Regions from separate parts of the Marinomonas sp. AWM4_232 genome, predicted to be linked through region 1. Evidence: predicted binding sites of a transcription regulator. Region 1 holds the regulator's gene; each other region holds the start of a gene.

Region 1 (10,811 bases):
ATTGGTAAAACAATTCGTTTTCAAATCGACCCTGTTTATACTCAAGATCAATATGATGTAGTACTACGCTAACGGAGTTTTTAGCATGCGAGCAATAGGGACAGCCACGCGATTGTTATTTTGGGGGGCAGTGCTTGTCAGTGTAATCTTGGCAGGTACTGTCTTGCTCGCAAAATTTACGCTCCCCTTAATCAATATTTATCAGCCTCAGATTGAAAAAAATCTAACTCAGCTAACGGGTATGAAAGTACGTGTAGGGGATCTAATAGGTGAGTTAAAAGGTATTAATGTTGAGTTTAGGGCAACCAATATTTCTTTTGATGCTCCTGAGCAACTTGACGCGATTAACTTAGAGTACTTGTCTTTAGAGCTTGATATCCCCAAAACGCTCTTTACCCTTTCTCCACAGTTTCAAAATGTAGTGTTGTCTGGTGTGGAGGTTCTTCTTCAGGAAGATGAGCGTGGCAATATTACCTTGAAAGGCCTGGAGACCTCGCCCTCGGCTAGCTCTAGCACCGATATCGCTGTGTCTCGTGTGCTTAACTATGCGGCAGAGCAGCAGCAAGTTAGTTTGTTAGATGTGTCTTTCACTCTTAACAGTCCAAGATTTGATGAGCTGAGTATCTTGATGCCAGCTACTTTGTTGCGCAAACGTTTTACAAAGACCTTTCTTAAAGCCGACGTTTTCATCAATGATATCGAGCAGCCCATTCAGATGCGAGCGCAGATTAGTCGGGATTTGACCAATTTCCTTGAGCAGCAGGTCCAAGGCTATATTTCGGTTCCGGATATTACTCTACCAACGGGCTGGTTGGCCTTGGCGGCACTTGAGCCGTTGCAATCTGTGTCAATGGCGGGTGAATATTGGTTAACGTATCAGCCAAACAAAGGGGTATCAGTTCAGGCAAAAGATAGTAGGGCGAAGCTGGCTTTTCAAAATGATGAATCCTTATTTCTTAAGGCAGATTGGCGCCTGAAATACAATGATGAGGCTGTTGCTATTACTGTAGCGGATCTTGCTCTTAACGACTCTGGGCGTTTGTACGAAGGAATAGATATAAAAGCGGAATGGGAGTCAGATGGAAATCGAACCTTTGCGGTGTTCAATAAAATGGACGCTGAAATCGCCAGTAAAGCGGCGCTGAGGTTTGTTCCGAGTGAGTGGCGCTTACATAGTATTCTCTCAGGCCTTGAGCCTAGAGGAGAGGCGAAGAATGCTTCTTTAAGGATTTGGCAAGGCTCTGAAGGTGTGCGTTTTCAATACCTAAGTAATTTAGTAGATGCTCAAGTGAATGGTCATAATGGTATTCCGGCGGCGGATCATATTTACGGAGTTTTCTCGTTAACGGACACTCAAGGTAGCGTTGAATTTAAAGGACGAAATCACACTCTCGCTTTTCCGACAGTATACGATTCTGCTTGGCAGGTTGAGCGCTCCAGTGGTGAAGTGGCTTGGCAAAGATTAGATCATGCATTTGTTGTCACAGGCGATGATTTAAACCTCGCTTATCAAGGAGCTACTGTTCAAGGGCGTTTTAGATTAGAGCAGCCGCTGGAGGGTGGGGTAGGTGATGATGAGTTAATGCTTGATATAAATGCTCAGCATATTTCTAAGAGTGATGGTCTTTTGTTTGTCCCTCCTAAGGTTCTGTCGAATGAATTAGACAATTGGCTTGAACAAGCATTGGGGCAGGGTGAAGCAAGCAATGTTGATTTGTTGCTTCGAACGGGGCTTGTCGCAGGGCAAGGTGCCCCTCACCTGCGCCTTTCTATTGATACTGTCTTAGACAAATTAACATTTGACCCAAATTGGCCATCAGCGAATTCCGTCGTTGGTAATGTTTTGGTGACGGAAAATGACGTCAATGTTCTTGTAAATCAAGCGAACTTTGCAGGCTTGCCGATAACTAACCTGCAAGTCAGTGTGCCTTTTATTGGTGATGATGCAAACCAAGTGATGGTGCGTGGTCAGATACAAGATAGCGCGCCAAAACTTTTGCAGGCATTAGAAAAAACGCCATTGAAGAATAGTGTGTTAGCTCCGTTTGAAGGGTGGCGTATAACGGGTGGTGTTGCAGGTTACTTTGATTTGAAAGTTCCGTTAAGTAAGGAGTTAGAGCCCTTTGTTGATTTGAACTTAACGTTTCAGCAAAACAAGGTCACGCTTGCCCAGGCGGATTTACCTTTTGACGTTGAGTCTGGAAAACTGAACTATCAATCCAGCAAAGGTTTGTATGATACAGAGTTTGATATAGAAACTTTAGGTGGGAAAAGTCACTTGAGGCTGACATCTCAGCTCGCAGAAGACGGTGTCTTTATAGTTAGTGGAGCGCTTTTGGGCGACATAGATGCTCATGAGGTGGCGTTGTGGCGAAATGTTCCTAAGCCTGTTTTATCAAGACTGGAAGGTAAAACCAGTTACTCGGGAGAGCTTGAAATTGGGCGCAGTAAGCCCGGACAGGTAGATATTTATCTTAAAACCGATTTAACGGGTGTGAAGCTGGCATTGCCAGCTCCAGCAGCAAAAGCATCTAGCCGTTCGGTGCCAACTGATATTCATATTGCCGCGCTGAATGATGAGGTGTTGGTTGATGTGTCCTCTCAAGATTGGCTCTATGGTTCAATTCTGGCGGATTCTAATGGGCTTCAGGGAGGGCATGTTTCTCTTGCAAAGCCTCTCCCTAAGGACCAAAAGATAGAAAAGGGTTTATCTATTTACGGTCAGTTTGATGAATTTGATTGGTTCACTTGGCTGCCTATTGTTGAGGACTTTAAAAAAACCTCTGAAGAAGAACTTAATGAGTCAGGTGTTGGGGTAGGTGAAAGCTTACCGACGAAGTTACCTGACTGGATTCGATCTCTTGATCTCCTTGTCGATTCACTTCCTGTAAATGAAAGAAATCAATTTAATAATGTAAAAGTTTCTTATACTCGTGCAAAAGATGGACACCCATTATCGGTGACCTCAGATGAGTTCAATGGAGTACTGAATCAGACGAATGCTGAACCTGAGCTGCATATTCACTATTTAAACTGGCTGACCGCTACGGAAGCTACGACTACAAGTGAACAAGAGACTAAAATACAACCAAGCATAGTACCTTCTATGGTCTTGAAGGTCGATCAAGTTTTTGTTGATAATCGCCCTTATGGAGATTGGTCGGCTAACGTTGAGAACCTAGGAAATAAAGTACGTATCAATAATATAACCACGCAATTGCCTAAAGGAGACTTTGTAGGGCAAATTTTCTGGCAGGGGGGCGACGAACAAAATGTTGAATTGACTATTAATGCGGAAGGTGAAAATGCTCGAGAATTGACAAAAAAATTCTCATCAACTCCTTTCTTAAGTTCGAACAAGTATCAAATGGGGGCTTTGCTTAGTTGGGAAGACTCGCTGCTTTCCTTTGATCGCTTGTCTTTAGCCGGACGAATCCATTTTAATGTACAAAAAGGAAACTTTAATCAGGTTGATCAGCTGCCACCTTTTTTAAGATTATTGGGTATATTCAACGTGGATGCTCTAGCCAAACGACTGACATTTGATTTCTCTGACTTATATGAACCGGGTACGCCTTTCGATCGATTTAGTGGGGATTTATCGATCGCTAATGGGATGTTAACCACTTCGGATCCAGTTCGTGTGGTCTCTCCCACAGCAGAAATTTCTCTTCAGGGGACAGCCAACCTTGTTGACGAGACTTTAAGTGAACGCCTTACGGCAACTATCCCCATTAGTAGTACATTGCCTGTTGCGGGGTTGCTGTTGGCCACGCCTCAGATTGCGGGCCTATTATATATAACGGACAAGTTAATTGGTGATCAGCTTTCGAAAGTAACGAGTATTCAATATCAGATTGAAGGCCCTTTTAGTGATCCTAAGGTTACTCCAGTCAAATATTCCCCAATAAGGTAACCATAATATGGCTAGTCTAGGTGTTGCTTGCGTTCAGTTAACCAGTACTAAGGATTGTGTGGCAAATCTTAGGCAGGCTTTATTGTTGATGGAGCAAGCCATGGTGAATCAGCCTAGGCTCATAGTGCTACCCGAGAACGTTTTCTTGTTTGATGCTAAGCAAATGCGAGAAGTGGCGTTGTCAGATGCAACCACAAAGGTTTTTGAAGCTGTCGGGCGATTTGCTATCGAACACAATATTTTTGTGCTGATAGGCTCACATCCCATGGCCCATGATCAGTTTGGCAACTTGATTTCTGATGGGCGTGTTAGGCAGGCGTCCATATTAGTTGGTCCGGATGGTAAACAGGTTGCCCGTTACGATAAGGTTCACCTGTTTGATGTAGATGTTGCGGATAAAGCCTCATCTTATCGAGAATCACGCTTCATCGAGCCTGGTGAAGTGACCCCTGTTGTTGTGCAGATTGATGGCGTTAATTTGGGATTAAGTGTTTGTTATGACTTGAGGTTTCCTGAGTTTTATCGTTGTCTAGCTGAACTGGGGGCAGAGATAGTTGTAGTACCATCTGCTTTTACATTTAAAACTGGCGAAGCTCATTGGCATACGTTGCTGCAAGCGAGGGCCATAGAGAACCAGTTTTACGTTGCCGGTGTTGATCAAGTCGGCTGGCACAATGAAACACGCCAAACCTATGGTCATACCGTCGCATACTCGCCATGGGGTGAGTTGCTTGGTAGCATGAATGAAAGTGATCAGGGAAGTATTTACTTCAAAGTAGATACAGAATATCTAAGAGAAGTGAGAGCGGCGATGCCTTGTTTGAAGCATCGCCGTTTGTAATATGACTACTAAAGCAGGCCTAACTGAGCGTCTTGTACTTCACGCAAGAGTTTAAAAAGTTTCTTACGTTGAGTGGTCGCTTTACCTTGTTCTGCTTCTTTTGCTGCCATTCTTACTAGTGAGCGTAATTGTTGAATATCTACGCTTGGATTTGCTTGGATATACTGGTCGAGGATGCTTTTACCGTTCTCGCCAATCAGTGCGTCACGTGTTGCTTCTAGTTGATGAAAGCGCTTATTGTTTGCGGCTGACGTACTATCAAATAATTCCAAACGTGCTGCGATAGCATCTGCATCCTCTGTGCGCATTACCTTACCAATGTACTGTAAATGGCGACGTTTTGCGCCCCATTGCTTAATACGATCAGCTTCTTCAAGTGCAGCGCGTAGGGTGTCTGACATAGGTACTTTTTTGCGTTGACCAGCGCTTAGGTTGGTGAGCTTTTCACCTAAGTCTTGCAGAGCTTCCATTTCTCTTTTTACTTGAGTTTTGCTCTTGTATTCTTCTTCGTTGTCTTCGTAGTGTTCAAAATCTGTCATGGTTAAATCGTTCTATAGTAAAAAGAGTGTGGCTAAGCCCAAGAAAGACAAAAAGCCAATCACATCGGTCACGGTTGTCAAAATAACACTTCCCGCTAAAGCAGGGTCAATACCAAGCTTTTTCAATGCGATGGGTAACAATGTACCTGTCAATGCAGCAAACAAAAGGTTGATAACAATCGCGCCAGCTATGACGTAAGCAATTTTAATGTCTCCAAACCATACGGTTGTGAGCAAAGCGATTACGGAGGCCCATAATACACCATTTATCAAGCCAACGACGACCTCTCTGTTCAAGAGCCATCTAGCATTCGATGAGCCAATTTGGTTTAAGGCAATGCCCCGAATTACAAGTGTTAGGACTTGTGAGCCTGCAATGCCTCCCATGCTCGCAACAATCGGCATTAAAATCGCTAGTGCAACGACTTTATCTAGTGTGTCTTGGAAAAGACCAATAACGTAAGAAGCAATAAATGCAGTAATCAAATTGATGCCAAGCCAAACTGCCCTACGTCGAGTGGTTTGCATGATGGGGGCAAAGGTGTCCTCGTCATCATCTAAACCAGCCATTTGTAGCATCGAGTGTTCTGCTTCGTCTCGGATAACGTCTACGACGTCATCAATGGTGATGCGACCAAGTAGTTTTTTTGTTTCCGGATCAATGACAGGGGCAGAGACCAAGTCCATCTTTTCAAAAAGCTGCGCAACTTCGGCGGCGCTTTGATGGGCATAAATGACATCACAGTCCGTTTCCATGATGTCACGGACTATGGTGTCCGTATCGGCTACTAGGAGTTTGCGCAGGGGGAGAGTCCCCAGAAAGCGATCGGATCTACTGACAACCAATAGGTTATCAGTCATTTCTGGGAGTTCCGAGTGTCGTCGTAGGAAACGGAACACGATATCGATAGTAATATTTGGCCGAATCGTTATCGTGTCGGTGTTCATCAAGCCACCGGCCGAATCCTCAGAGTAACTCATTAAGGATTCCATGCGCGCACGATTTTGTGCGGTCATGGAGGCCAGCACTTCCTTAACCAAGGTTTCAGGAAGCTGTTGCAGGATGTCTGCTAAGTCATCATTGTCGAAGTGTTCAGATACCGCTAATAAACGCTCGGTATCCATGTCCTTCATGAATTGAACACTAATCTCTTCTGAGACGTATTGTAAGACATCTCCTTGATTAGCATGATCAATCAGTTCCCAAAGAAGTTTACGCTCTTTAGGGGGGAAGATTCTAGAAGGCGAGCAACGTCCTGTGCAGGTAGAGCACCATTGAGCAAATAACGAATTTGCATGGTGGCGCCGGATTCAAGAGATTCGGCAACCGTCTGTAAGTGTTCTAAAGTGGACTGATCGCTCATTCGGCTATTCGCCTTCTCCAAATCGATCATTAATAAGTTCGATGATGGCTTCCATTGCTGCGGCCTCGTCCTCTCCGTTTACTTTCACATTTATGGTCGTACCTTTCGCAGCGGCAAGCATCATCATTGCCATAATGCTCTTTCCATCAACGTTTCGGCCTTCTTTCTCGATCGTGATGTCAGATGTAAATCGGCTTGTTGTTTCTACCAACTTGCCAGCCGCGCGAGCATGAAGCCCCAATTTATTGATAATTTCGACTGATTGTTCCAGCATGAGGGTGTCCTTACAGTAAAGCGTTAAACGCTTCAAACAAGTCTTCGTTGTTTTGTTTTTCTCTCAATTGATTTAACTTCTGTTCTGCTTGTGCTAGTTCCGCGATCTGCGCGAGAGTGGCTAAGTGCTCGTCACACTGATGTGGCGGAACTAATAAGGCAAAAATTAGGTCAACGGGACGTCGATCAATTGCGTCAAAATCAATTGGCTCTTCTAGTGACATTAATACCAGCGTAGCACTGTTTACTTGCTCAAGACGGCAGTGCGGTATCGCAATGCCATTGCCAATGCCTGTGCTGCCCAGCTTTTCGCGTCCGAGCAGGGCGTCATAAACTTCATCTGCGTTACAGTGTAGTCGATCGCTAACTGATTCGGCTAACTGCTCTAACAATCGTTTTTTACTAGAGATCTGTTGTTTCGCAAACACTAGATCTGTTTTTACTAAATTTTTAACTGACATATTTGCTGGCCTTTAAATCAGTCGCTTCCGCTCGTTTGATGGCGGAATGTTCATCGCTTCACGGTACTTTGCAACAGTGCGTCGAGCAACTTGAATGCCCTGGTCGGCTAAAATAGTTGCTAGTTTATTGTCACTTAATGGCTTTTTAGGTGGCTCATCTGCTACCAACTTCTTAATCATGGCACGAATGGCTGTGGACGAACACTCGCCACCAGATGAAGTGTTTACATGACTAGAGAAGAAGTATTTCAGTTCGAAAATGCCTCGGGGGGTATGCATGTATTTTTGCGTTGTAACACGTGAAATAGTGGATTCATGCATACCTACTTCTTCGGCAACGTCATGCAAAACCATAGGTTTCATGGCTTCTTCGCCAATTTCAAAGAACTCAACTTGTTTCGATACAATGCAGCTAGCAACTTTTAGTAAAGTCTCGTTGCGGCTCTGTAGGCTTTTCATAAACCATTTAGCTTCTTGTAAAGAATTTTTTATATAGGAAATATCATCGCTTGATGCTTTGGAGTTCACCATAGCCGAGTAGGTTTCGTTAATCTTAACCGGTGGCAGAGCGTCGTTGTTTAGCTCTACTTGCCAAACGCCATTGTTTTTCTTCACGGTAACATCAGGGATAACATAGTCTGTTTCACTGGTATCAATCAACGACCCAGGTCTCGGGTTGAGTTGCTGAATTAGGGTGATAACTTCTTTCAGTGCTTCTTCTTTAAGCTTGGTCTTACGGCTAAGTTGCGCGTAGTCTCTGTTGCCAAGCAAGGCAAGGTGTTGATCGACCACGCTAAAAGTCGCTCGATAAAGAGGGTGTTCTTGATAAGCTTCCAGTTGTACAAGCAGGCATTCACGTAAATCTTGTGAGCAAACACCAACAGGATCGAAGCGTTGTAAGCGGTGTTGCACGGCAGTCACTTCATCAAGCTCTAGATCTTCGAGTTCGACGGTTAAAGCCTGGAAAATCTCTTCTAAGCTCATTGATAGATAGCCATCTGTTTGCACGCTATCAATAATTGCATAAGCAATTTCAATGTCACGGTCTGACATATGAGTCAGATTAAGCTGCCAGATTAAGTGGTCTTGCATGTCTTCGGACAGAGCATTTCTGCCGTCGAGATCTTGTTCGCCTTCAAAAGCTGGGGTATCAGCTGCAGCTGCAGAATTTTGGTATGTGTCATCCCAATTGCTGTCTATAGACAGTTCGTTAGGGATGCTTTCCGTCCACTCAGACTCGAGCTGAGGTGTCTCGGAGCTGATTTCGGAGCTTTCGTTATTGGATTCGCCTGACGTACTAAGCTCAGTTTGACGTGAATCGCTCTCAGTTTGAAAACCTTCTTCTTCGTCCAATTCCAATAATGGATTGGATTCAAGAAACTCATGAATTTCTTGTTGCAAATCAAGAGTCGACAACTGCAGCAATTTAATTGCCTGCTGCAGTTGTGGCGTCATGGTTAACTGTTGTCCGATTTTAAGTTGCAGGGACTGCTTCATAGCGCAACTCTTTTATAATTAAGTATTTGGAATGACTTGTGCATAGTACTCCCTTTTCATAGGAAAAATAAGGGGGCTTATAGTTTGAAGTCGTCGCCTAGGTAGATTTTCTTAACTTGTTCGTTGTTTATAACGGCCTCGGCTTCGCCTGATGCAATGATACGGCCATTGCCAACGATATAAGCCTTATCACAAATGTCTAATGTTTCGCGAACGTTATGATCCGTAATCAGTACTCCGATTCCACTGGCTTGTAAGTGTTTGATGATGCCTTTTATATCACCAACCGATATTGGGTCGACACCGGCAAAAGGTTCATCTAATAGGACAAATTTAGGGTTCATGGCCAGAGCGCGTGCAATTTCTACGCGGCGTCGTTCGCCGCCCGATAAAGCCATACCTAGATTTTTGCGAATATGGGTGACGTGGAACTCCTCAAGTAGGCTTTCCATTTTAGCGATACGTGCTGCCTTAGTGAGATCTTTTCGCGTCTCAAGTATCGCGAGAAGGTTATCTTCTACTGTCATTTTACGGAAGATAGAGGCTTCTTGCGGTAAATAACCAATGCCTTTTTGAGCGCGACTGTGCATGGCGTCTTTGGTGACATCTTCGCCATCAATGAAAATGCCGCCTAGGTCATTTGAAACCATACCAACGATCATATAAAAACAAGTCGTTTTACCTGCACCGTTAGGTCCTAACAAGCCGACAGCTTCGCCGGAACGAACTTCTAGTGAAACGTCTTTCACTACTTGGCGTTTTTTATAGCTTTTGGCTAAATGTTTTGCTTCAAGAATCGCCATGTGTCTAGTTTGCCTGTTCGCTTTGGACGGGTTGCAGGGTCATGTTAACGCGACCACTACCACGGTTTTCAGCATTAAAAGTGCCGTTATTCAATATATAATGAATAAAGTCGGCTGAAATTTCGTCTTCGCCGCGCTGGAGGTAGCCGTTTTTATGGATTTCCAGTTGCCCGTTCGCAACGTTGTAATTCAATGTGTTGCCAGTTGCTTTCATTTGATCGCCAGCTTCATTTAGCTGTTGAGTAAATAGTGAAGGTGTTCCTTTCGCGGCTAATGACTCAAACTCACCGGTTTCGGGGTTTGTGTTGATAGTGAGAGATTGTGCTTCTATTCGAATACTGCCCTGAATGACGACAACATTTCCACTGTAGTTAGCAGTGCCTTCCTTTTGGTTAAATGCTGCTTTATCGGCCTCAATATTAATTGGTTGTGAAAGATCGCTTGGCAAACTGTAGGCAGCGCTGCTTGCGAGACTGATTAGTCCCCAAGCTATAAGATGTTTGTTACTTTGAAACTTCATAGTGTCCTGAAACGCCTCCATTTAAGGTTGCGGTATTGTCAGTAAGATTGAAAAATATGCTAGCAGATTTGGTAGTGCCTTGAGGCGTAATGAGTTCGCTGTTCCCATGACTGATAATCGTTTGGTCGTCGTTGTTGAAAACTAGTGTATCCGCATGAATGCGACCAGTCTCAACATTGTCTGCGTAGCGAATTACTTTGGCGTTGTGATTGAATGTGACCGTGTTTTCTCGATCATTTAATAGGCCGTTTTCTGCAGAGGTAACAGATTTTAAGTTTTCTGTGTAGCGGGTCACGACCGGAAGCTCTAGCGTGGTTTGATTTCTAAGGTAGTGGTTGGCCGTTTGTGCTTGCAGTACTTCTTGTAACTTGCCATCTTGGTTATAAGAGCGAGCGGTGACGTCTTCCAAGAAAAAGTCAGGTGCGTCAGATAATTTTTGTTCGTCCAATATGTAGAGTGTTGGGCGGTTTCCAATAAAGAAAACCGCTATTGATACAAGGGCGATGGCTAGAAAGCCAGCGATGCCTTTGTGTCGAAAAAACTTTTTAATTGATGTTTGCATGATCTAGCCAGAGATTGCTAACAGGTACAAGTAGG
Region 2 (10,811 bases), 3.3 Mb from region 1:
GCTGGCAGTAGTAATACGATTGGTAGTGGCGTCAGTGTCAACAACATTGCTCAGGAATTCTCAGCAGGTAATATTTCAAATACGGATAATAATTTGGACTTAGCCATAGATGGTTCAGGCTTCTTTGTTGTTGATCAGGGCGGGACTCAAACATATACACGGGCTGGCGACTTTAAGCTTGATTCTGAAGGCTATCTAGTGACAAATGATGGTGGTGTGGTTCAAGGCTACAATGCTGTCGATGGGATTATTGCTGGGGCTTTAAGTGACCTTCAGGTTCCAACAGAACGTATTGCGCCAGAAGCCTCAACAGAAGTTGGGGTCGAGCTAAACCTAAACTCTGAATCTGAAGACGTGCCTGCATACATTGGGTCGACATTTGATCCGGGCGATCCGGATACTTATACCTATACGCAAACGGCCAATACAGGGGGGGCTACACCTCAGGCTGTCACACTGTATTATGCTAAATCTGAATTGCCTAATACTTATCAGGTATACGCTACGGTAGACGGTGAGCAAGTAGACCCAGCAACCGGAACAGCTTACTTGGCAGATACCTATGTCACATTTGATGATGCCGAAGGTACTTACTCCGAAGCCATCACGGGCACTGCTACTCCTTATGCTCCGTTATATGTCGGAGGAACTGAACCGACTGCAACGTCTGACCTAGTCGATCCAACAACGGTCAATGCTATTACTGTGGCTGGTGTAACGTTTGATTATACTGGCGGAAATGAAAACTATCTTGAACCTGAAAATGTTGCTCGAGAAGCATTTGATCCGGCGGACCCTGAGACGTACACCTACGGAAATACCAACACTATTTATGATGCGTTGGGAGAGAAGCATACGATCGGCTACTACTTTATTAAACAGGGCGAAGACAATACTTGGGAAGTGAAAGTAACCGTAGATGGTGAAGTGAATAACCCTGTTGAGCAGCCCGTTATTGATCCTGCAACTGGTAATCAGGCAACGGATGCAGCCGGGAATTTACTGTTTGAAACGGTGCCTTATTTAGCTGACGATACCGTTGTGAAATTCGATAACGAAGGCAATCTAGTGGGCGCATACAATGGTTTTTTCCCATTTGCAACCGCGAGCCCGACTCAATTAAGTATTGTCGGCTGGGACCCAACAAACGCTCAGGCGGAGTTGGCCATCGATTTTTCTAACAGTACCCAATATGCACTGACCAGCTCGGATCGTTTTTCTCAAGACGGCTTCGCTGCGGGAGAATTGCAAGGTGTTAGTTTTGATGAGGATGGAATGTTAGTGGCTAGCTATACAAACCAGCAAACGGCTGTGCTAGGGCAAATTGCATTGGCTGTGTTCGATAATCAAGATGGCCTTACTCCTGCCGGAAAAACTGCATGGGTGGCAAGCTCTGACTCAGGGGCGGCAAATGTCGGCAAGCCGAATACTGGTACATTTGGTAGCATTCAAGGCGGCGCTCTTGAGGAATCCAATGTGGATATTACTGAAGAACTAGTGGCATTGATTGAAGCTCAGCGTAACTATCAGGCTAACTCTAAGACCTTAGAGACTGAAAATACTGTCACTCAGACGATTATAAACCTACGTTAATCATTATTAGCGATTAAAAAGCCCAGCATATGCTGGGTTTTTTTATGCCTGAAAAACGCAATTTTCAGACTTGGCACACTATTTGTTACACACTATTTATTATTTGTTTTAAATCCGTTTTTAATCGTGGGTATGAAATATGGATAGAGCGCTGTATTTAGCAATGAGTGGTGGTACGCAAGTCATGAATGCCCAAACTATTCATGCAAATAACCTTGCCAATGTTTCGACCACAGGTTTTCGATCTGATTTTGAACAAGCTCGATCTATGCAGGTCAACGGTGATTTTTATCCTTCACGTGTCTATGCCATGACGGAGAATCCTGGTACTAACTTTGAAATGGGGCCTCTACAAAATACCGGACGCTCAATGGATGTTGCTATTCAAAACAATGGTTTTATTGCCGTGCTGGATGGTAGTGGGCAAGAAACCTATACCCGTGCTGGAGATCTTCAGTTGACACTTTCTGGTCAGTTGGTGACAGGTACGGGCTTGCCTGTCATGGGGGCTGCGGGACCCATTTTTCTCCCTCCTTTAGATGATCTTGATATCAGTGAAGATGGGACCATTTCCATAATTCCCCAAGGTGGCGACGGCACTCAGATAACCGCTTTGAACAGAATTAAACTTGTGTCCGCTGAACCTGAAGCTTTAGTAAAAGGTGATGATGGCTTGATTCGAACAAAAAGTGGTGAGCAATTACAACAGGATAATTCAGTTCAAGTGGTTTCAGGGTATCTAGAAGGCAGTAATGTTAATGCGGTTGAAGAAATGACCAGCATTATGGAGTTGTCTCGACGATTTGAAATGAACATTAAAGTTATGAATACGGTGCGTGAAAATGAAAACGCATCGGCGCGAATTCTTGAACGTAGTTAATACAGCTACGTGATTCAGAGATAAGGAGTACGATATGCATTCAGCTCTATGGGTTGCTAAAACAGGTTTGTCTGCGATGGACAAACAATTGGCCGTTATTTCGAATAACTTGGCTAACGTATCGACCACAGCATTTAAAAAAGACCGGGCGGTATTTGAAAACCTGCTGTATAAAACACTGCGTGCGCCAGGTGGTTTGTCTTCACAGAATACCGAATTGCCGTCAGGGCTGCAGTTAGGGGCTGGTGTCCGAGTAACAGGAACTCAAAAGAATTTTGAAGAAGGCGACTACAATATTACGGATCGACAATTGGATGTAGCGATTCAAGGCGGTGGTTTTTTTCAAGTACAGCAACCTGACGGTACTATTGCTTACACGCGTGATGGTCAATTTCAGCTCAATAGCGAAGGTACTATAGTGGATTCCACTGGCTTGGTCTTAGATCCTGGCATTACGGTAGATCAAGATGTCGTTGAAATTACCATTGGCGAGGATGGCGTTGTCTCTGTTCTTAGGGGAGGTGCGACAGATACTGAACAGATAGGGGTGATAAATATTGCCACTTTCATTAATGCTTCTGGTTTGAATTATTTAGGTAGCAACCTGTATCAAGAAACAACCGCAAGCGGAGCCCCTGTAGTTGGTGAGCCAGGGACTGATGGTCGAGGTTATCTGAGCCAAGGTATGTTGGAGTCTTCAAATGTGAACTCTATAGAAGAGTTAGTGAATATGATTACCACACAGCGTGCCTATGAGATGAACTCTAAGGTGATTTCGGCTGCTGATGGTATGTTGAGCTTCGTTAACCAGCAATTATAAAGAGCCATTTATGCGTTTATTATTTGCTTTTATCCCAGTTGTTTTAGTTGGTTGTGCTGCGGTCGAACCCGCTCCGGTTTCTGACGATCCATACTACGCGCCAGTAATTCAACCATCTGTTCAATATAGTCAAAACAGTGATGGTGGAATTTATCAAACGGGAATGGGAGATGTGTTTTTTGGTGACAAGAAAGCGCGTCAGATCGGTGATATTCTGACCGTTACCCTGTCCGAAAGTACAAGTTCTACCAAGTCGAACGCTGCTTCAGTGTCCAAGTCTTCCTCGGCCACAATTCAAAACCCTACCATTTTAGGTATTCCTGTAGGGTTGGATACTAGCTTACCGGGCATGAATAGTGACTTTTCAGGTAATGCGAACGCTAATCAAAGTAACAGCTTATCTGGTAGTATTACCGTAACCGTTTATGATGTTTACCCAAATGGGCTGCTGGCCGTTCGGGGTGAAAAGTGGATAACATTGAATCGTGGTCAAGAGTACATCCGTTTGTCAGGCTTGGTTCGTGAAGCGGATATCAGCTCTGATAATACAGTTGAATCAACGCGTCTTGCAGATGCAAGAATTGCCTACTCTGGAACTGGTGAACTAGCGTCAGGAAGCGAACAAGGCTGGTTAACAAGAGCGTTGAATACTAGTTGGTGGCCATTTTAATTACTACGTGGATTCTAGTGTATGAAAACCCTGATCTTAACACTCTCTTTGCTTTTATGGGGAGGGCTTGCTTCGGCGGAGCGCCTTAAAGATATTGCAAGCGTAGAAGGTGTGCGTGATAACCAACTTTTTGGCTACGGTCTAGTTATAGGTTTGAATGGAACGGGGGATGATACGGATTTCACCAATCAAAGTTTCATCAGTATGCTGAACCAGTTCGGCATTAATTTACCAGATGGGGCGGATACGGATTCAGATAATGTGGCGGCGGTATCATTAACGGCTACGCTTCCGCCATTTTCGAAACCAGGCCAGACTATTGATGTAACCGTTTCCTCTTTGGGGAATGCGAGTAGTCTTCAAGGTGGTACACTGCTGCTGTCAGCTTTAAAAGGGGCGGACGGGCAAGTGTATGCCATTGCTCAAGGTAATCTTGTTATAGGTGGTTTGGGGACTGCTGGTGTTGATGGTTCCCGCCAATCAATTGCTACGCCAACTGTGGCAAGAATTCCAAATGGTGCGAGTGTGGAAAAGGCGGTAGCGAACAGCTTCAACCGTGGTGATACTCTTACCTTCAACCTTAATCGACCAGACTTTACGACTGCAAAACAAGTAGCGGATAAGATTAATAGTTTGCTGGGTCCAGGTGTCGCTCAGTCTCTTGATGCTACATCAATTCGTGTAACGGCGCCGCGAGATCCCTCGCAACGGGTGACCTTTCTGTCGATTCTTGAAAACTTAGATGTTGAATTAGGTCGTGAAAGGGCGAAGATTGTTGTCAATTCACGTACAGGCACCATTATTATTGGTCAGGATGTCACCGTATCGCCTGCGGCAGTGACGCATGGCAGCCTTACTGTGACGATTAATGCTAACCCGGAAGGTGATTTTCCTGGCGCGGGCCAAGCGTTGGCACCTCGTCAGGGACTTGAAACAGACGAAGGTAGTGGCCATATGTTTGTTTTTAATCAGGGGGCATCTTTAAATGATATCGTTCGAGCTGTTAACCAAGTTGGGGCGGCACCGGGTGATGTGATGGCTATCCTCGAGGGATTGAAGCAAGCGGGTGCGTTAAATGCCGATTTAGTCGTTATTTAGACTATGAGCGCGGAGGAATCATGAGCCGAATCGATAACAATGCTTTTTTTGCAGACTTTAACTCTCTGGTAAGTCTTAAAGCGCAAGCCCAGCAAGACCCTGATGCAGCATTAAAAAAAGTGGCTCAAGAGTTTGAGTCGATCTTCATCAATATGATGTTTAAGAATATGCGATCTGCCAATGAAAATATTGGTGGAGGATTGTTTGATAGCGCTCAAACAAAACAATACACCGAAATGATGGATTCGCAATTGGCCCAGTCATTGGCTAACGCTGGTGGTATAGGTCTGGCTGAATCACTGATTAGACAACTTCAGGGTAATGGGAAAAGTTTGTCTTCGAATGAGGGTAATGAGCTGGGTTCAGAGGCAAACTTTCTACGTAATTTGTCGACTCTCGATGCGGAAAGAGTCCGTGCCGTGGCGAAGCGGGCTGCACAAGACTATACCGAGTCTGCGCAACAAGTAGTGGATGCAGCCAAGTTAAAAGCAACAGATGTTGCGTTTGATTCTCCAGATAGCTTTGTGCAAACGCTATGGCCTCATGCGCAAAAAGCAGGGGAGCAGCTAGGAGTTGATCCCAAAGCTATCTTGGCCCAAGCCGCTTTGGAAACGGGCTGGGGAAAATACCCGATTGCAAAAACCGATGGCAGTCCCAGTTATAATTTGTTTGGTATCAAAGCCGATCATCGCTGGTCTGGAGATAAGGCTCTGGTGAGCACATTGGAGTTCAAGGATGGGGTAGCTCAAAGGGAGAAGGCAGCATTTCGTGCATATGACTCTTTTTCGCAAAGCTTTGACGACTATGCTGATTTCTTGAAAAACAGTGAACGATATCAAGAAGCATTAGAGGCTGGCGATAATGCGGCAATGTTTGCCGCTTACCTGCAAAAAGGTGGCTATGCCACAGACCCTAACTACGCTGATAAGATTACTAATATTCTGTCGAGTAAGTGGTTTAAAACCCTTCTATAACAACATCTTGTGTGAGTTTTCAGCTCTCTCCTCTAGTTTTGGTAAAGTTATTGCATCTCAAGTCGATATAGAAATATGCGCGCTAGCGTTTCGTGTCTGAGAGGTTAATAACATGGCGAGTCTTTATTCCATAGGTTTATCTGGGTTGCAGTCGAGTACGGCTCGAATTACCACGACTGGTCAAAACACAGCCAACGTAGATACGGAAGGCTACAGCCGTCAAACCACTGCAACAGTGAGTCAATCAGGCGGTGGCGTTTTAATCCAAGATACTGATCGTATTGTGAATCAGTACATCAATCAGCAAGTTTGGTCTGACACCTCTAATTACAATTTTTATGAAAGCTATCATTCTATGATGACGTCTTTTGATTCGGTTATCGGTGAAGACAGTGTGTCTATTAGTGATTACTTAGATAATGCTTTCAGTGCATTGCAAACAGCGAATGCGGATCCAACGGATACTGCCGCCCGTTCCAATGCTTACTCAAACTTTAAGCAATTAGCCTCACAATATAACGATCTAGCAAATTACATCTCAGACCAAAGAACGCTCGCTAATGAGGAGCTTGAGAGTAATGTGTTGTCTATTAACAACTTGACTGATCAGATAGGTAACTTAAATGCGCAGATATTTAAACTTGAATCTACGACAGGAAGCGCTGCCAACGAATTGCGAGATCAGCAAGAGCAATTAGTCAAAGAGTTATCAGAATATTTAGATATAAAAGTTAGTTATGATGATAGTGAACTGATGACAGTTAATCTCGCCTCGGGTCAGCCTTTAGTTCTTCAAAGTAGCAATAATGAGCTGCGCTTGACATCCGATACCAGCAACCCTGATGGTGAATTGGGCATTGAGCTCGATTTTGGTAAGTATGAATTAAATATTCCGACAGATGAATTGGGCGGGGCAATTGGTGGCCTGGTTGAATTTCGTAATGAATTTATCACGACTGCAGAACGTATGCTTGGTCAGCAAGCATTGGTATTTGCCGATGTGATGAATCAGCAAAATCAACTTGGTTTGGATGCTAATGGTGACTACGGTATCAACCTTTTTTCAACTTCAGAGATAGAGGTTACTGCAAATACTGAAAACAGTGACGAAAACTTCGGTATTGATGTGCGTGTAACGGATGGAGCATCTAGTGAGATAACTACAGATACGTATGAAGTCGAGATGATGTCTCCAACTACATTTAAACTAGTTACTTATGATTTGGACGGAAGAATTAAGCGCGAATCGAGTATAGTGGACACTTCCACTGCAACTCCTACTTCTAGCGGCTATTTCCAAGTCGATGGTTTTGGGGTAGAGATTTCATTTGACTCATTGCCAAACTACACGGAAGGAGATCGTTACCAGTTTGCTCCAACTAAAAATGCTGCGGAGTCTATTAAAATGACGGCTCGCTCAGGTGATTATTTAGCTCTTTCGGCACCAATTGCTGTATCAAGTGCTAGTACTAACCTTTCGGATGTGACTATTTCAATCTCGTCTATTACTAATACAGACTTTACGGATTCGGCATTTACTGCTTCTGGTGGGCTATATAGTGCGGCGCCTCAGACCTTGTACTTTACTGCTAGTGATGCGGTCGAGATAAGAGACGGTAGCGGTACAGCATTGGCAACTTTGACAGGCATTACGGATTACTCAAACTTATTAGAGCAAGCTGGGCTTGCTGAAGATGCAGGTTATGATATTAGCTTAGATGGTCCACCAGATGCTGGTGATACTTTTACTATTGCTTTTAACTCTGATGGTGAGTCTGATAACTACAATGGCTTAAAGTTAGCGAACTTGCAGAGTGAGAATACTGTAGAAGGAAGTCGGTCTTTTACAGAAGCGTTTTCATCATTGGTGACAGAGGTCGGTAGTTTAACGGCAACGTTATCCACCAATATGGACGCGAGTGAGACAATAATGAATAAATCGATTGCTGCTCGAGATCAAGTCTCTGCTGTTAGCTTGGATGAAGAGGCAGTTAACTTGTTGCGATACCAGCAGTCGTATACAGCGTCAGCTCAGGTCTTGTCTGCTGCTCAAAGTACATTTGCAACGCTGATTGGTGCGTTAGGGTAGGTGATATATGCGTGTTACAACGAACTTAATTTTCAATCAGTCTTCACTATCGATGCAAAAGGCGAATGAGCGCTATTTAAAAGTTCAGGAAAAGATTGCTGAGCAGTCTGATATTGTAAGGCCAAGTGATGACCCTAATGGTGCTGGTCAGTTATTGCGCTATGACGCCGATACTAAGCTGCTAGAGCAGTATGATCAGAATATGACCCTAGCAAGAAACTCCATTGAATACGAGTCAGTTGCGTTAGAGAGCCTGAATAGTACATTAGATGAAATTAATGTGCGCTTGATCCAAACAGTGAATGGAGCAAACTCTCAAGACGACTTAGATACATTAGCGGGTGAAATGGAGTCTTTGTTGGCTTCAGTTGCCGACTTAATGAATTCTAAAAATTCAAATGGGCAATATATTTTCTCAGGCACAAATTCGAGCTCACCTGCTTTTATCAAAGACACAAGTGGGAAGTACGTCTATGCTGGCAACGAAGCTCAGCAGATGTCTCAGATAGGCGATACCATTTCTATAGCGACAAATGACTCTGGAAAAACAGTGTTTCAAGATGCTTGGACTCGTAATACGGTAACGGCTACCTCTTCAGTGGGGACAGCTACTTTATCCTACTCAATATCAGACCAAGATGCTTATGACACTTTTGTTGACAATAATTACAGCGCAGTCAATGCTGCGTTAAATGATTTCACATTGACGACTACTGCGGGATCTCCAGACCAGTTTTCTATTACAGATAGTACCGGTGCTGTTTTAGCTTCTGGAGATTATGTGTCAGGTGAAGCGATTACTTTCAACGGTATGGAGTTTACTTTAGATGGCGCAGCAGGCAGCACGGTCGATATTACGTTAGATCAGCCGATCCGAGATAACGTTTTAAATCAAGTGATGGATGCGATTAATGCTTTACGAGACCCTACTTTGACGAACAAAGAAAGGGAGTATTACCGTCTTAACGCAACTACCAGCATTGAGAATACTCAGGTTAATATTGCTACGGCATCCTCCTCTGTCGGTGCGCGAATCAATACGATAGACAATCGAACTGAATATGGCTCTGCGAAGCAGATCTATAACAAACAAGCCCAAGAGAATATTGGGGGGCTGGATATTTATAAGGCAACGACAGAGCTTGAGTTAAGTGAGTCGGCTTTATCTGCTACACAGCTGTTATTTCAACGAATAAGTTCTCTCTCTTTGTTTAACTCGATTTAGTTTAAAGGCATGGTATGGCAAAGTTTGATGTAATAAGCTTATTTGGCGTAAATATTGACTTTGCCTATTTCGATTTATTTGAGTTGCTCGAAGTGTTGGGAATCAGCCGGCACATTCTTGAAACAGAGCGTGTAGCCAACCTAATAAAAAAACATGGCGAAAAGCATCATATTGTGAGCATTGCCATTCGACAAGTGCTCTTGTCTGAGTTAAAAGCTACTCTTAATAAAGAGCTGCTACCATTTCATTCCCCCTTTCGAGATGTTCATATCACCAGTACAGACTATGAGCGGCGTTATGAAGCTGAAGAGAAGCTTATAATGTTATGTTATTCTATTTCTCTAAGTAAGTCTGTAACGAGCGTTAGGCGTTTGAAAGGGGAGGGACTATCAAAAACTCTTAGGGAGTTCCATTCAAAAGGGAAGAGTTTGTATGACTATTTTCGCTCCATCTTAAATGATAATACTCGTGACTATGTGTTGGCTTACAAAGAAGGGAGAATAGAATCAAATGGCTTACTGGCGAGCGCGATTGAATCTGAAGAAAATGGAAAGGAGACTGAAGGTAGGCCTCCTCAAGCTGAATCAGATCAACAGCTTATGATTGCTCGCAGGCATAATACTGCGACAGTGCCATTTCATAAGGAAATTGAACGCGCGACTTCTCTAATGATGCGGGGTGTTCAGCTATTGCAGGAAGAAGCAAAGCTGACAATTTCTGGAGAACCGCTGAGTGTAGCTAAGCTTTCTGGTTTATGTAAAAAGCTGATGGAGTCTTATGACCGTAATCCATACTCACTTCTTGTCGCGCGGCACATACAAAACTCAGAAGATTATATTGCACAGCATTCAATTGCCTGTGCAATTTTGGCTTGTCACTTATCCAAATCTCTTCAGCTAACTCCCCGCTTTATAGAAGTCATTGTGCTTGGAGCGCTGTTATTTGATATAGGGCGCTTTAAATTGCCGGATGCTATTGCCAAAAAAACAGGAAAACTGACAGAGGCGGAGTTTCAGCTTACTAGAAAGCATTTAAGCTTTGGGGAGGTACTTTTGTCTGGCTCGTCGGAGATACCTAAAGTCGTCTACCAAATGCTTTGGGAGCATCACGAGCGACTTGATGGTTCTGGCTATCCTCAAGGAAAGTTTGACGATGAGATCAGTGCTTATGGGAAAATAGGTTCTATAGTTGATGCATACGACTCCCTTACATCAGAGCAGGCTCATCGGGCAGCTTTAACTCCAGCAGAGGCGCTCAGAAAGATGAAAAAAGAAGCTGGGGTAGCCTTCGATAAAAACATCTTAACTCTTTTTATAAAGAGCTTAGGCCCAATCCCTGTAGGGTCTTGTGTCGCCTTGTCAAATGGCAGACTCGGTTTTGTTCTTACGCTTAGTGATGCACTTTCTCCGTCTTTAGTGAGGCAGGTGTATAGCATTACTACTAAAGCGTTTATTTCTCCATC
Region 3 (10,811 bases), 2.6 Mb from region 1:
CGCGTACTTCCGCCAAGCTAAGGGTAATGTTCTCGCTCATGGAATCTCCGTCCGTCACAGGATGTTGATATAGGATTAAAGCATACTACGTATACTGGATACAAAGTTTATGAAAAGCGTTGTGCAGAGTACGCAGATATCGAAATACTTGGGTTGTGCCCCATAACTAAGTCATGCACCAACTCTGCGGTACCGGCTGCTTGGGTAAGCCCCAAATGCCCATGGCCAAAGGCATAGATAACTCTTGAACAGTCCTTGGCAAAGCCGATCACTGGCAAGCTGTCTGGCATTGAGGGACGAAAGCCCATCCATTGTTCGCCCCGCTCTGTTTTGAGTCCTGGCAAAAATTTCGCTGCTTTATCTAACAGGATCTTAGAGCGCTGGTAATTGGGCGCAAGGGACAGTCCGCCTAATTCCACTGCCCCACCAATACGGACACCGTCTCCCGCTTTGGTCACCACAAAGCCATGATTACTAAAGGTAATGTGGGTCTTTAGCTCAAAAGCACCGGCAGGCAGGGTCGTGTTGTACCCTCTTTCTGTATCAAGAGGTACATTGTCACCTAATTGCGAAGCGAGTTGCTTTGACCAAGCGCCCGCAGCGATCACCAGTTGGCGCCCTTGGAAGCAGTGGCCTTCGGTAAATACCACTACGTAATCGGTTTGAGGTGCGATGGCGTCAACCTGATGGCACTGGATCTCGCCACCTTTCTCTATAAAAGCATTGGCAAGATGCTCAGTCCAAGTTTTTGGATGGACGACGTTTTTCCACTCTGGGGTAAAGCCCGCATGAGTAAAGCGCGGATCAATACCGGGTTGAATCTTGGCGATGGCTTCAGGGCTCTCGAGTAGCTCAAATTTGACACCATGAGCCTTACGCGTTTGCCAACTTGGCCAAGCGGCTTGAAACTCGGTAGCCCCTTCATATAACTGTAACTGGCCTTCTCCGCGAATGAGGTGTTCCCCATCAACCGCTTTAATTTGACGTTCTAAAGCGGCTTTTGACAGTTCCATCAAGTCGGCTTGGGCTTTGAGCGCCGCCGCATAGCGGTCTTTCCAGCTAGCACGCCAAAAATGCATCATCCAAGGTAAGATTTTAAAAGCATAGGCTGGGCGAATCGACAAAGGGCCCAGTGGATCGAGCAACCATTTGGGGGCTTTGCGCATAATTCCAGGTGTTGCCAACGGAATGACATCGGCAAAGGCAAACGCCCCCGCATTGCCTGCGGAGGTTTCAGCTGCGACGCCTTTGCTGTCTAACACCAGAACTCGCTTGCCTTCTTGTTGTAACTTTAACGCACTACTAATGCCGATAATGCCGGCACCAATGACGATCACGTCATACATAGGAGAATCACTCACAGCCCACCTCAACGAGAAAAATCCGATATAAAAACGATTAACCGCGTGCCATCACACGGTTAATGTCACTCCATGGCGCAGTGGGTCTGTGGGATTCACGACCATTTTTGCTTCTCGAGTAATAAATGCTTGCCCAGTAATAGAAGGGATAATGCCACCTGCTTGGCTACTTGTTTGGTAACTTAAGGTGTAGCCACTGCCAATGGTGCTTTCTTGGTAAATTTCCTCGCCTGGCGCTAAACGGTTATCGGCCGCCAAACAGGACAAGCGCGCCGAACTACCCGTACCACAAGGGGAGCGGTCGTAGGCATCATCTGGACACAATACGAAGTTACGGGTGTGACCCTTATCCGTTAACGCCGGTCCATAGAACACGATATGGTCAATGATGCCGCCATGTTCCCCTTCGATGCCGTTGGCATAGATGGTTTCTCTGACCTTAATACCCACCTCGGTGAGGGTACGAATATTGTTTGGCAGAACTGGGGTTGGACTGTCATCGACAATAAAAAACCAGTTGCCACCGTAGGCAATGTCCCCTACCACTTTACCCACGCCTTCTACATCCAGCTCGACGCCTTTCTTAAAGCGGTAACTTTCGATGTTTTGCACAGTAACGGTGTTTTTGTCGCTTAACGTGACTTCGACAATGCCCACTGGTGTCTCGATCTTGTGAGTGCCGACACCGATCTTGCCAATATGAGCCAGCGTTGCGGCTAGGCCAATGGTGCCGTGACCACACATACCAATAACGGCCGCGGCATCAAAGTAAATCACGCCGGTGACACAGCTCGGATCGGTAGGCTCTACCAATAGCGCGCCGACCATGGCTTCTTGTCCGTAGGGTTCTACTACTAAGGAGCGGTAAAAATCCTTATGTTCTGTTGCAAGACGTTTCGCCCGATCTGACAAAGGCCCTGATCCAAGATCAGGGCCTCCTTCTAGAATCACTCGGGTCGGTTCGCCTTCAGTATGGCTATCGACAACTACAAGCATTGAGCAATCACTCCACCTTGTTTAGACCAGTCCGCAAACCAAGCTTTGAACAGCGAGTACTGTTGTTCACAGTAGTGGCGCTGAGCATCGTTCAGTTCATCTGTTTCGTTGAAGTGTAAGCGATACTCTTCTTCACCGTTTAGGACAAGCAGATATTTGAAGAACAGTACCAACTCTGGGCCTTCGTCAAAACTTGCCAAGACGCTAAACGCTTCTTCCAACTCTTTGGCACGAACGCGCGCTTCCGCATTGCCTTGCGCTGCCATGCGAGAAAGATTGGCAAGCAACAACACTTCTTTAGGTAACGCGGTACCGATACCCGTGATAGCACCTACCGCACCACAGTTAACGAAACCGTGGAATACCGCCGTATCCACACCCACCATCAACAAGACTTCGTCGTCTTTAGAAGTAATGTTTTCTGCTGCGTAACGTAGGTCTGCATCGCCACCAAATTCTTTGAAACCGATGAGATTTGGATGCTCAGAACGCAGGTTGAAGAACAAATCTGCGCGTGTTGCAAAGCCGTACACAGGGCTGTTGTAAATGATCGCTGGTACATCTGGTGCCGCTTCTAGGATCGCTTTGAAATGATGACGCTGAGCCTCAATCACAGTGCCGCGTGACAGCACGCGAGGAATGACCATCACACCCGCTGCCCCTACTTTTTGTGCATGCGCTGCATGCGCCACAGCGGACTTCGTATTGATCGCGCCAGTACCCACCACAACAGGGATACCCGCTTTCACAAGGCGCTCCACACCTTCCATACGCTCTTCATCTGTTAACAATGGCCAGTCACCCATGGAGCCGCAGTAGACCACTGCTGACATACCCGCTGCGATCATTTCATGGCCTTTCTTAACCAATGCATCGTAATCCGGAGTACGGTCGGCTTTGCATGGTGTCATTAGAGCTGGCATAACGCCGTTGAATACGTCTTTGTTCATGGAGGAATCCTCATGGGAAAATAATTATGTATTTTGTATCCAAAATTACGCCCCGCTCATTCTAGAGTCAATAATGTTGTTCAAAAAAAATTCAAAATGAGTAAGGGTTACTAGAAGTGATTTTTTTATAAAAGAGGTAATTTTTTTGTAGGAAAGTCAGAAAAATTAATCATTTAGCTTATAAAGTAGGACTATGTCTCTATCTTCTGATAGGGTTTTAGTGGTGAAAATACGATCAAGCACAGCATAAGGAGCGAGCGAAATGGATATGCAGTCCACCTTAGATGCCCCCACAAAACCAGAAAACCCAACCAAGGTGAAGATTCTGGATGTGGCCGAGCAGGCGATTATTGAACATGGCTATAAGTCGATGAGTTTTCGCGATGTGGCGGCAGCAGTGGGGATCAAAAGTGCGAGTGTTCACTACCATTTTCCAACCAAAGGGGATCTGGCTACAGCCGTGATGCGACGTCATCGAGAAACCTTTGAGCAAGGCCTAAAACTGCCTAAGAAAAAACGACAAGCAGCGCAGAAAGCACTGAATAAGTTTATTGATGCCATGGCAAAAGAAACGGTCAAGCAGGATGTGTTGGGCTTATCAACGGTCCTGACAGCAGAGAAAAGTCTGCTAGATGAGGCAACCCAAGCAGAGCTTACCGCTTTTTACGAGTTGAAAATGGATTGGTTGTCGACCGTGGTGTCGTACATGAAAAAAGACTGGATGCCGACCGAAGAAGCACGTGCCTACGCCAGTCAAATTCTCGCTAGCCTACATGGTGCGACGGTTGTGGCCTCTGCAACGGGCAAGGCAGAAGAGTTTGAATTAGCGGTTGCGCCTTGGCGTACCTTAGTAGATCGCATTTAAGCTTATTGCATTTCAGTCATTCTGTGTTGCCCTGTAAGAATGTTAGAATGCAGAGACTTTGTATCGGATGGATTGGAGCCCTGTGTGACTGTATTAACTGAGGATAAAATTGCTGCCGTCAAAACCTATTTGATGGGCCTGCAAGACCAGATTTGTCAGCGTCTTGAAGCGTTTGAGCCAGAGGCACGTTTTCATGAAGACGCTTGGCAACGTGATAACGGTGGCATGGGGCGTACGCGTGTGTTGGCGGGGGATGTCATCGAAAAAGGTGGGGTAAACTTCTCTCATGTTCGTGGCGATCGACTGCCTCCTTCAGCCACAGCAGACCGCCCAGAATTAGCTGGCGGCAGCTTTGAAGCCATGGGCGTTTCCTTAGTCATTCATCCGAATAATCCTTATGCCCCAACCTCTCACGCTAACGTGCGCTTGTTCGTGGTTCATAAAGAAGGGCTCGATCCCGTATGGTGGTTTGGTGGTGGCTTTGATCTGACCCCATATTACGGTGATGATGCAGACTGTATCCAATGGCACCAGCAAGCCTTCGACTCTCTTGCGCCATTTGGCGAGGAGTATTACGACCGCTTCAAAGCCTGGTGTGATGAGTACTTCTTCTTAAAACATCGCCAAGAACATCGTGGTATCGGTGGTGTTTTCTTTGATGATTTCAATGAGTTACCGTTCGAAGAGAGCTTTGCCTTGATGCAAGCGGTCGGCAACGGCTACATTGAAGCTTATGAGCCTATCTTGGCTAAACACAAAGACACACCGTTTGGTGAGCGCGAGCGTGATTTCCAATTGCACCGTCGCGGTCGTTACGTGGAGTTTAATCTGGTATTTGACCGTGGTACCCACTTTGGTTTGCAAAGCGGCGCAGGTCGTACGGAATCCATCCTGATGTCGTTGCCACCGGAAGTAAAATGGACCTATGGCTACGAGCCTGAAGAAGGCAGCCCTGAAGCGGCGTTGACGGATTATTATCTCACTGGACGTGATTGGCTCAATCGCCACACAGCGTAATGGGTTCTATTAAGTAATATTTTTCTGAGTTAGAGGTTCTAAAGTGCAACAGCTTGCGGTTATCGGTAATCCAATTGAACACAGTAAATCCCCAGAAATCCATCATGCGTTTGCTGAGCAGCTGGGGCTGGCGGTGAACTATCGTAAAATCTTGGGCGATTTAGAAGGCTTTGAGCAGCAAGTGCGCGACTTCTTTGCCGACGGTGGGGTGGGCATGAACGTCACTGTTCCTTTCAAGCAGCGTGCCTTCGATATGTGCGACAAGCTAAGCAAGCGTGCTGAGCAGGCTGGCGCGGTGAATACGCTAATGATGGGCAAAAATGGCGAACTCTATGGCGACAACACCGATGGCGCGGGTATGGTGCGAGACATTGTTAAAGTGCTTGAGCAGCCGCTGAAAGACAAACGCATTTTGGTGATCGGTGCCGGTGGTGCAGTGCGCGGTGTGTTAGGGCCTGTGATGGCACAAAATCCTGATATCGTAGTGATTGCGAACCGAACGGTCGCGAAAGCCGAAGAACTGGCACTGCTTTTCAACTGCGACTATGCAAGCTTTGATGACCTAAAAGGACCTTTCGACATTATTATCAATGGTTCTTCTGCCAGCCTTGGCGGCGAGCTTCCTCCTTTGCAAGATAGCCTCGTGAACGATAAAACCTGGGTCTACGACATGGTCTATGGCGCGGAACCAACCGTATTTATGCAGTGGGCCTTTGCTCGTGGTGCGCAAGGTGCCGATGGTTTAGGAATGTTGGTTGGCCAAGCGGCGGAAGCCTTCTTTATGTGGCTGCACCAGCGCCCAGCTCAAGCACCAGTGATTGAAAAGCTTCGTGCTGAGATGTAAGGCATTCGGCTGGCTTTTAGATCACAAACTCTCTTCGCACTGACTAAACGGCACATCCATGTGCCTATTAGTCAGCGTCGTCATCCTGACGACTGTGCTCAGATGAGTTTATGATCTTTGTTAGGCTGTTTAGTCGACTTGTAGATTGAAAGATCCAAAATGAATGGAGGTCCTATGAAAGCACAATGGTTCGCATCGGTAGCCGATATTGGCTACGAGCGCTGGCAACAAGCCATTGGTGAGACCTCTTACCCTTTTGCGCAGTATGCGTTTTACCAAGCTTTGGAAGAACATGGCTGTCTAGGCGATGGTACAGGCTGGTATCCAGAGTATTTGCTGGTGATGGAAGATGATGACGCGCCATTAGCCATTGCCCCAACCTTCTTGAAAACCCATTCTCACGGGGAATTCGTGTTTGATTGGTCTTGGGCCGATGCTTATCAACGCTATGGTTATCAGTATTACCCAAAGCGCGTTTGGGCGGTGCCTTACTCTCCGGTGACGGGCCCACGCTTATTTACCCATCTTGATCCAACCGGGCATTCGGAAGAATACGTGTCTTTGTACGCGGCGCTGGCGCCTGTTATCACTCAAGCTAACCAAGAGCGTGAGTTTTCCAGCTGGCACTTACTGTTTTGTCGTGAGCTCTTGGCCGAGCATTTAGGGCAATCCGATGAGTATCTGCACCGTATTTCCTGCCAGTTTCATTGGTTTAACAAAGGCTATCAGTCCATGGAGGACTACTTTAGCCACTTCTCCAGCCGTAAGCGTAAAAGTGCCCGCAAAGAGCGTGATAAGATCGCTCAGCAGGGCCTTCGTTTAGAGCGCAAGCTGGGTCCTGAATTAACGCCTGAAGAAGTGCAATTCTTCTATGCTTGCTATCAAAGCACCTATGCCAAACGCGGTCAGACGGGTTATTTAAGCGAAGCTTTCTTTCAACAGCTGGTGAAAAGTATGGCCGAGCAGATCCTATTGGTGCTGGCGTACAAAGGCGATCAGCCGGTAGGCGCTTCTTGGTGTTTCTTCGACAATCACTCACTTTATGGTCGCTATTGGGGTTGTATCGAGGAATTTGACTGCCTGCACTTTGAAGCCTGTTACTACCAAGGTATCGAATTCTGTATTGAAAAAGGGTTACAGCATTTTGATCCAGGCACTCAAGGGGAACACAAAATCGCCCGTGGCTTTGAGCCCGTGTTTAGCCACAGCGTACATTACATCGACAATCCCGGCTTTCGCGATGCCATCGGCAACTTCTGCCAAGAAGAAGCCAAAGCAGTACGTGAGTACCATCAAGATACCCTCGCGTTATTGCCGTTTAAGCAGGGTTAACCCCACGTATGTGATGCATACTCCCATGCAGTTCAATTGGCTTGCGCATATCTCTGGTTGCGAGTTATGACAGAATCCTAAGCCTTAAGACCAGCCGTCAGGATGACGGCGTAGGCTCAATCGGCACATGGATGTGCCGTCTGAGCCGGGTCGAAGGCTGGATTTTGTCTATTTACCGAGGTGCCTAAAAACTTTGATGTGGGCCAAAGACTTCGTAATGGATGCGATCATCGCTGACGCCAAGGCTGAGCAGTTGTTCTTTGATAAACATCATAAAGCCGACTGGGCCACACAAGTAGAAATCACCGTCTGTTAGCGGCAGGATTTCTGAGATCTGTCCTAGCTGCATTTGGCCTGCTAAGACACGCTCAGCATTCTCTGGCGCATCGTTTTCCAACCAAGTGTAGTGAGTCAGGTTGAGCGTCTCAGTCAAACCTGCCACATGCTCTGCAAACGAGTGTTGCTGTGGGTTACGGCAAGCGTGTAGGTAGAAAACTGGGTTCTGGCTACCTTGACTTGCTAAGGTATCAAGTATGGCATTCATTGGAGTTAAACCAACGCCTGCGGAGATTAAAACCACTGGGCGTTGGCGTTCTTGGTAATGGAAGTCGCCTGCAGGTGGCATTAATTCGACTTCATCGCCCTCTTCGATACTGTCGTGTAGGTAGTTGGAAACCACACCATTTTTTACGTCTCCTAGCTCACGCTTGACGCTGATGCGGTAGCTTTGACCGTTCGCTGCGGTAGAAAGGCTGTACTGGCGGATCTCATCAAACTCATGGTTGTTCGGGTGAACTTTGATACCTAAGTACTGACCAGGCTGGAAGTCCACCACATTACCACCGTCAACGGGTACAAATGTAAAGCTTGTGACCAATTCAGATTCAGTTTGCTTTTTGGCAACGCGGAATTTTCGGAAGCCTTCCCAACCGCCGTTTTTCGCTGCATTGGCTTTGTACAGGTCGCCTTCGATTTGGATAAAGATATCAGCCAGTTGCTGGTAGGCTGCGCCCCATGCTTCTTCAATATCTGGTGTGAAAGCGTCACCGAGTAGCTCACGTAGGGTTTCAATCAGATGGTGGCCGACGATAGCGTATTGATCCGCTTGAATGTTAAAGCTGGTGTGTTTATGAGCAATGCGCATCACCGCGCCAGTGAGCACTTCTAGGTTATCGATATGAGTAGCGTAAGCGGCAATAGCATTAAACAGCGCGGCTGGCTGGCGTCCTGTGGCTTGGTGCGACATATTGAATACGTCTTTTAGCTCAGGGTTATGGGTAAACATACGGATGTAAAAGTGTTCAGTAATGGCGGTGCCAGCGGATGCTAGAACAGGAATGGTTGCCTTAACGGTATCGATATGAGTTTGAGAAAGCATTTAACGTCTCCACTGTAAGTAGGTGTTTCAAGGGCTCTAAACATGAGCTATTTGATTTACTTATAGCGAATTTAATGCCAAAAAATAAAACCTATATAAATCATATGTTTACTGTTTTTTATAAATCTGATTTATGTCAAAGTGACACGTTTTATCTAGTGTCATTTTAATCCTTTCGAGTCATAATGACTCTTATCTGATAAATACGAGTTATGTCATGATTTCCACGGATGCTTTGCTGCGTTTTGCTCTGGATTTGGCCAGCGCTGTTACCCTAGAAGATCGCTTTGAGCGACTGATTCGCGCTATACGCGCAGCCGTTGATTGTGATGCGGTGGTTTTGTTAGAGCGTAAAGGTGATTTGCTATTGCCACTGGCCCAGCAGGGCTTGATGGACGATGTGATGGGGCGTCGCTTTAACATTTGCGAGCATCCACGCTTTACCGAGATCTGCGATGCGTATCAACCGGTACGCTTTCCGACTGGCTGCACCCTTCCCGATCCCTACGATGGCATGGTGTCTGGTTTTGATGATGGCCTGCCCGTTCATGCCTGCATGGGCATTCCTTTGTACGTGCAAGGCAATATGCTTGGGGTGGTGACGCTCGACAGTATGACGCCTGGAGCGTTTGACTCGATTGATGCCCGAGCTTTGGAAATTGTTGGTACCATGGCCGCGATGAGCTTAAATACCGCCATGTTGCTGGCGCGTTTGGAACGTAAGTCGAAACATGCCGAAGAATTGCTTGTCGAGCTCAGTGAAGAAGCTTTGAACAAAGAAGCCACGGAAATGATTGGTCAAAGCCAAGCCATGCTGACTTTGAAGCAGCACTTGGAGCTGGTCGCCCCTGCTGATCTGGCAGTATTGATCGAAGGCGAAACCGGTGTGGGTAAAGAGCTGGTCGCGCGTACCCTACATCGTGCTTCGAAGCGGGCTCAAGCACCTATGGTGTACGTAAACTGCGCCGCGATTCCGGAAAGCCTGATTGAGAGTGAGCTGTTTGGTCATGTTAAAGGGGCGTTTACTGGCGCGGATCGTGACCGTGTTGGTAAGTTCACCTTGGCTCACGGCGGCACTTTGTTTCTTGATGAAATTGGTGAACTGCCTCTGGAAGCCCAAGGCAGCCTGTTAAGGGCGATTCAAAATCAAGAAATCCAAGCCGTAGGCAAAGATAAGATCGAATACGTGGACGTGCGCATCATCGCGGCCACTAACCGAGATCTCAAACAAGAAGTGGCGGAAAAGCGCTTTCGCGCCGATTTATACCATCGCTTAAGTGTGTTTCCGATTACTGTGCCGCCTTTGCGCGAGCGTAATGGTGATGTACTGCTATTGGCGGGATTTTTCGCAGAACAATTGCGTCGTAAGTTCGGCCTGCAGCAATTAACCCTTTCCCCTAAAGCCAGTGAGTGGCTGAAAGCGTATCGTTGGCCTGGTAATGTTCGCGAGCTAGAACATGTCTTGTCTCGTGCGGCGTTATTGGCAAAAAGTAATACTAATCAAGGGATTACGAGAATTGAGCCCATGCATTTAACAGGGCTAGTGGACGCGTTTTCAGTGCCAAAAGAATCACTCCAAGCGTCGCCCGACAACGCAGAGTTAGATACAGCTGAGATCCACGATCTAAAACAGGCAACAGAAGATTTTCAACGTCAAACTATCCAACAGGCGTTGGATCAGGCGGGGCTGAATTGGGCGCAAGCCGCACGAGCACTGGCGATGGACCGTGCGAACTTGGTTCGTTTGGCTAAACGTTTAGGCATTGAAGTCACGAAACAACGTAACTCATAGTGCTAGCGCGCTTATTCAGATCCTTGGCCGTGCGTAGCTTGGCTCACCTGCTGAATACGTCCTGCCGGTACGCTAAACGCTGAGACTAAATAAGCTCGTAGCTCTTCTGGATAGCCAAGATCACGGATGGCATCAGACATGCAGTTAAGCCACATCAGGCGCTCTTTATCGTTCACTTTTAAGTGTGCGTGGGCCCGTGGCAAAGCGATTTGACCGTACTTTTTAGCGTACATTCGCTCACCGCCCATCCAGCCGTGCAGGAACAGCACCAATTTA

Evidence for each region. Region 1 encodes sigma-54, which starts transcription at its own class of promoters, with help from an activator protein. Its sites were predicted from a motif close to TGGCACNNNNNTTGCTNT; they were not measured.
Region 2: flgF (flagellar basal-body rod protein FlgF) is a predicted target of sigma-54. The motif match lies at 1,665-1,682, and genes of this name have one in related genera.
Region 3: hmpA (NO-inducible flavohemoprotein) is a predicted target of sigma-54. The motif match lies at 8,806-8,823, and genes of this name have one in related genera.

The regions. Positions count from the first base shown of each region.
Region 1 is NZ_JBSWTA010000001.1:4,040,306-4,051,116, reverse strand. Features, by position in the region: gene rng (ribonuclease G) at 1-72, shown strand, start outside; gene ACXAC1_RS19225 (YhdP family phospholipid transporter) at 86-3,916, shown strand; gene ACXAC1_RS19220 (carbon-nitrogen hydrolase family protein) at 3,924-4,757, shown strand; gene yjgA (ribosome biogenesis factor YjgA) at 4,766-5,296, opposite strand; partial or broken gene mgtE (magnesium transporter) at 5,309-6,660, opposite strand; gene ACXAC1_RS19205 (HPr family phosphocarrier protein) at 6,665-6,934, opposite strand; gene ACXAC1_RS19200 (PTS sugar transporter subunit IIA) at 6,945-7,394, opposite strand; gene ACXAC1_RS19195 (RNA polymerase factor sigma-54) at 7,407-8,891, opposite strand; gene lptB (LPS export ABC transporter ATP-binding protein) at 8,969-9,694, opposite strand; gene lptA (lipopolysaccharide transport periplasmic protein LptA) at 9,699-10,214, opposite strand; gene lptC (LPS export ABC transporter periplasmic protein LptC) at 10,198-10,776, opposite strand; gene ACXAC1_RS19175 (calcium/sodium antiporter) at 10,780-10,811, opposite strand, start outside.
Region 2 is NZ_JBSWTA010000001.1:746,243-757,053, reverse strand. Features, by position in the region: gene ACXAC1_RS03645 (flagellar hook protein FlgE) at 1-1,593, shown strand, start outside; gene flgF (flagellar basal-body rod protein FlgF) at 1,733-2,473, shown strand; gene flgG (flagellar basal-body rod protein FlgG) at 2,508-3,293, shown strand; gene flgH (flagellar basal body L-ring protein FlgH) at 3,304-3,963, shown strand; gene ACXAC1_RS03625 (flagellar basal body P-ring protein FlgI) at 3,985-5,061, shown strand; gene flgJ (flagellar assembly peptidoglycan hydrolase FlgJ) at 5,082-6,035, shown strand; gene flgK (flagellar hook-associated protein FlgK) at 6,148-8,124, shown strand; gene flgL (flagellar hook-associated protein FlgL) at 8,132-9,349, shown strand; gene ACXAC1_RS03605 (HD-GYP domain-containing protein) at 9,364-10,811, shown strand, end outside.
Region 3 is NZ_JBSWTA010000001.1:1,432,764-1,443,574, reverse strand. Features, by position in the region: gene ACXAC1_RS06910 (Ldh family oxidoreductase) at 1-40, opposite strand, end outside; gene ACXAC1_RS06905 (NAD(P)/FAD-dependent oxidoreductase) at 108-1,361, opposite strand; gene ACXAC1_RS06900 (4-hydroxyproline epimerase) at 1,413-2,357, opposite strand; gene ACXAC1_RS06895 (dihydrodipicolinate synthase family protein) at 2,348-3,307, opposite strand; gene ACXAC1_RS06890 (TetR/AcrR family transcriptional regulator) at 3,570-4,172, shown strand; gene hemF (oxygen-dependent coproporphyrinogen oxidase) at 4,257-5,189, shown strand; gene aroE (shikimate dehydrogenase) at 5,233-6,033, shown strand; gene ACXAC1_RS06875 (GNAT family N-acetyltransferase) at 6,208-7,365, shown strand; gene hmpA (NO-inducible flavohemoprotein) at 7,550-8,743, opposite strand; gene norR (nitric oxide reductase transcriptional regulator NorR) at 8,961-10,535, shown strand; gene ACXAC1_RS06860 (globin domain-containing protein) at 10,547-10,811, opposite strand, start outside.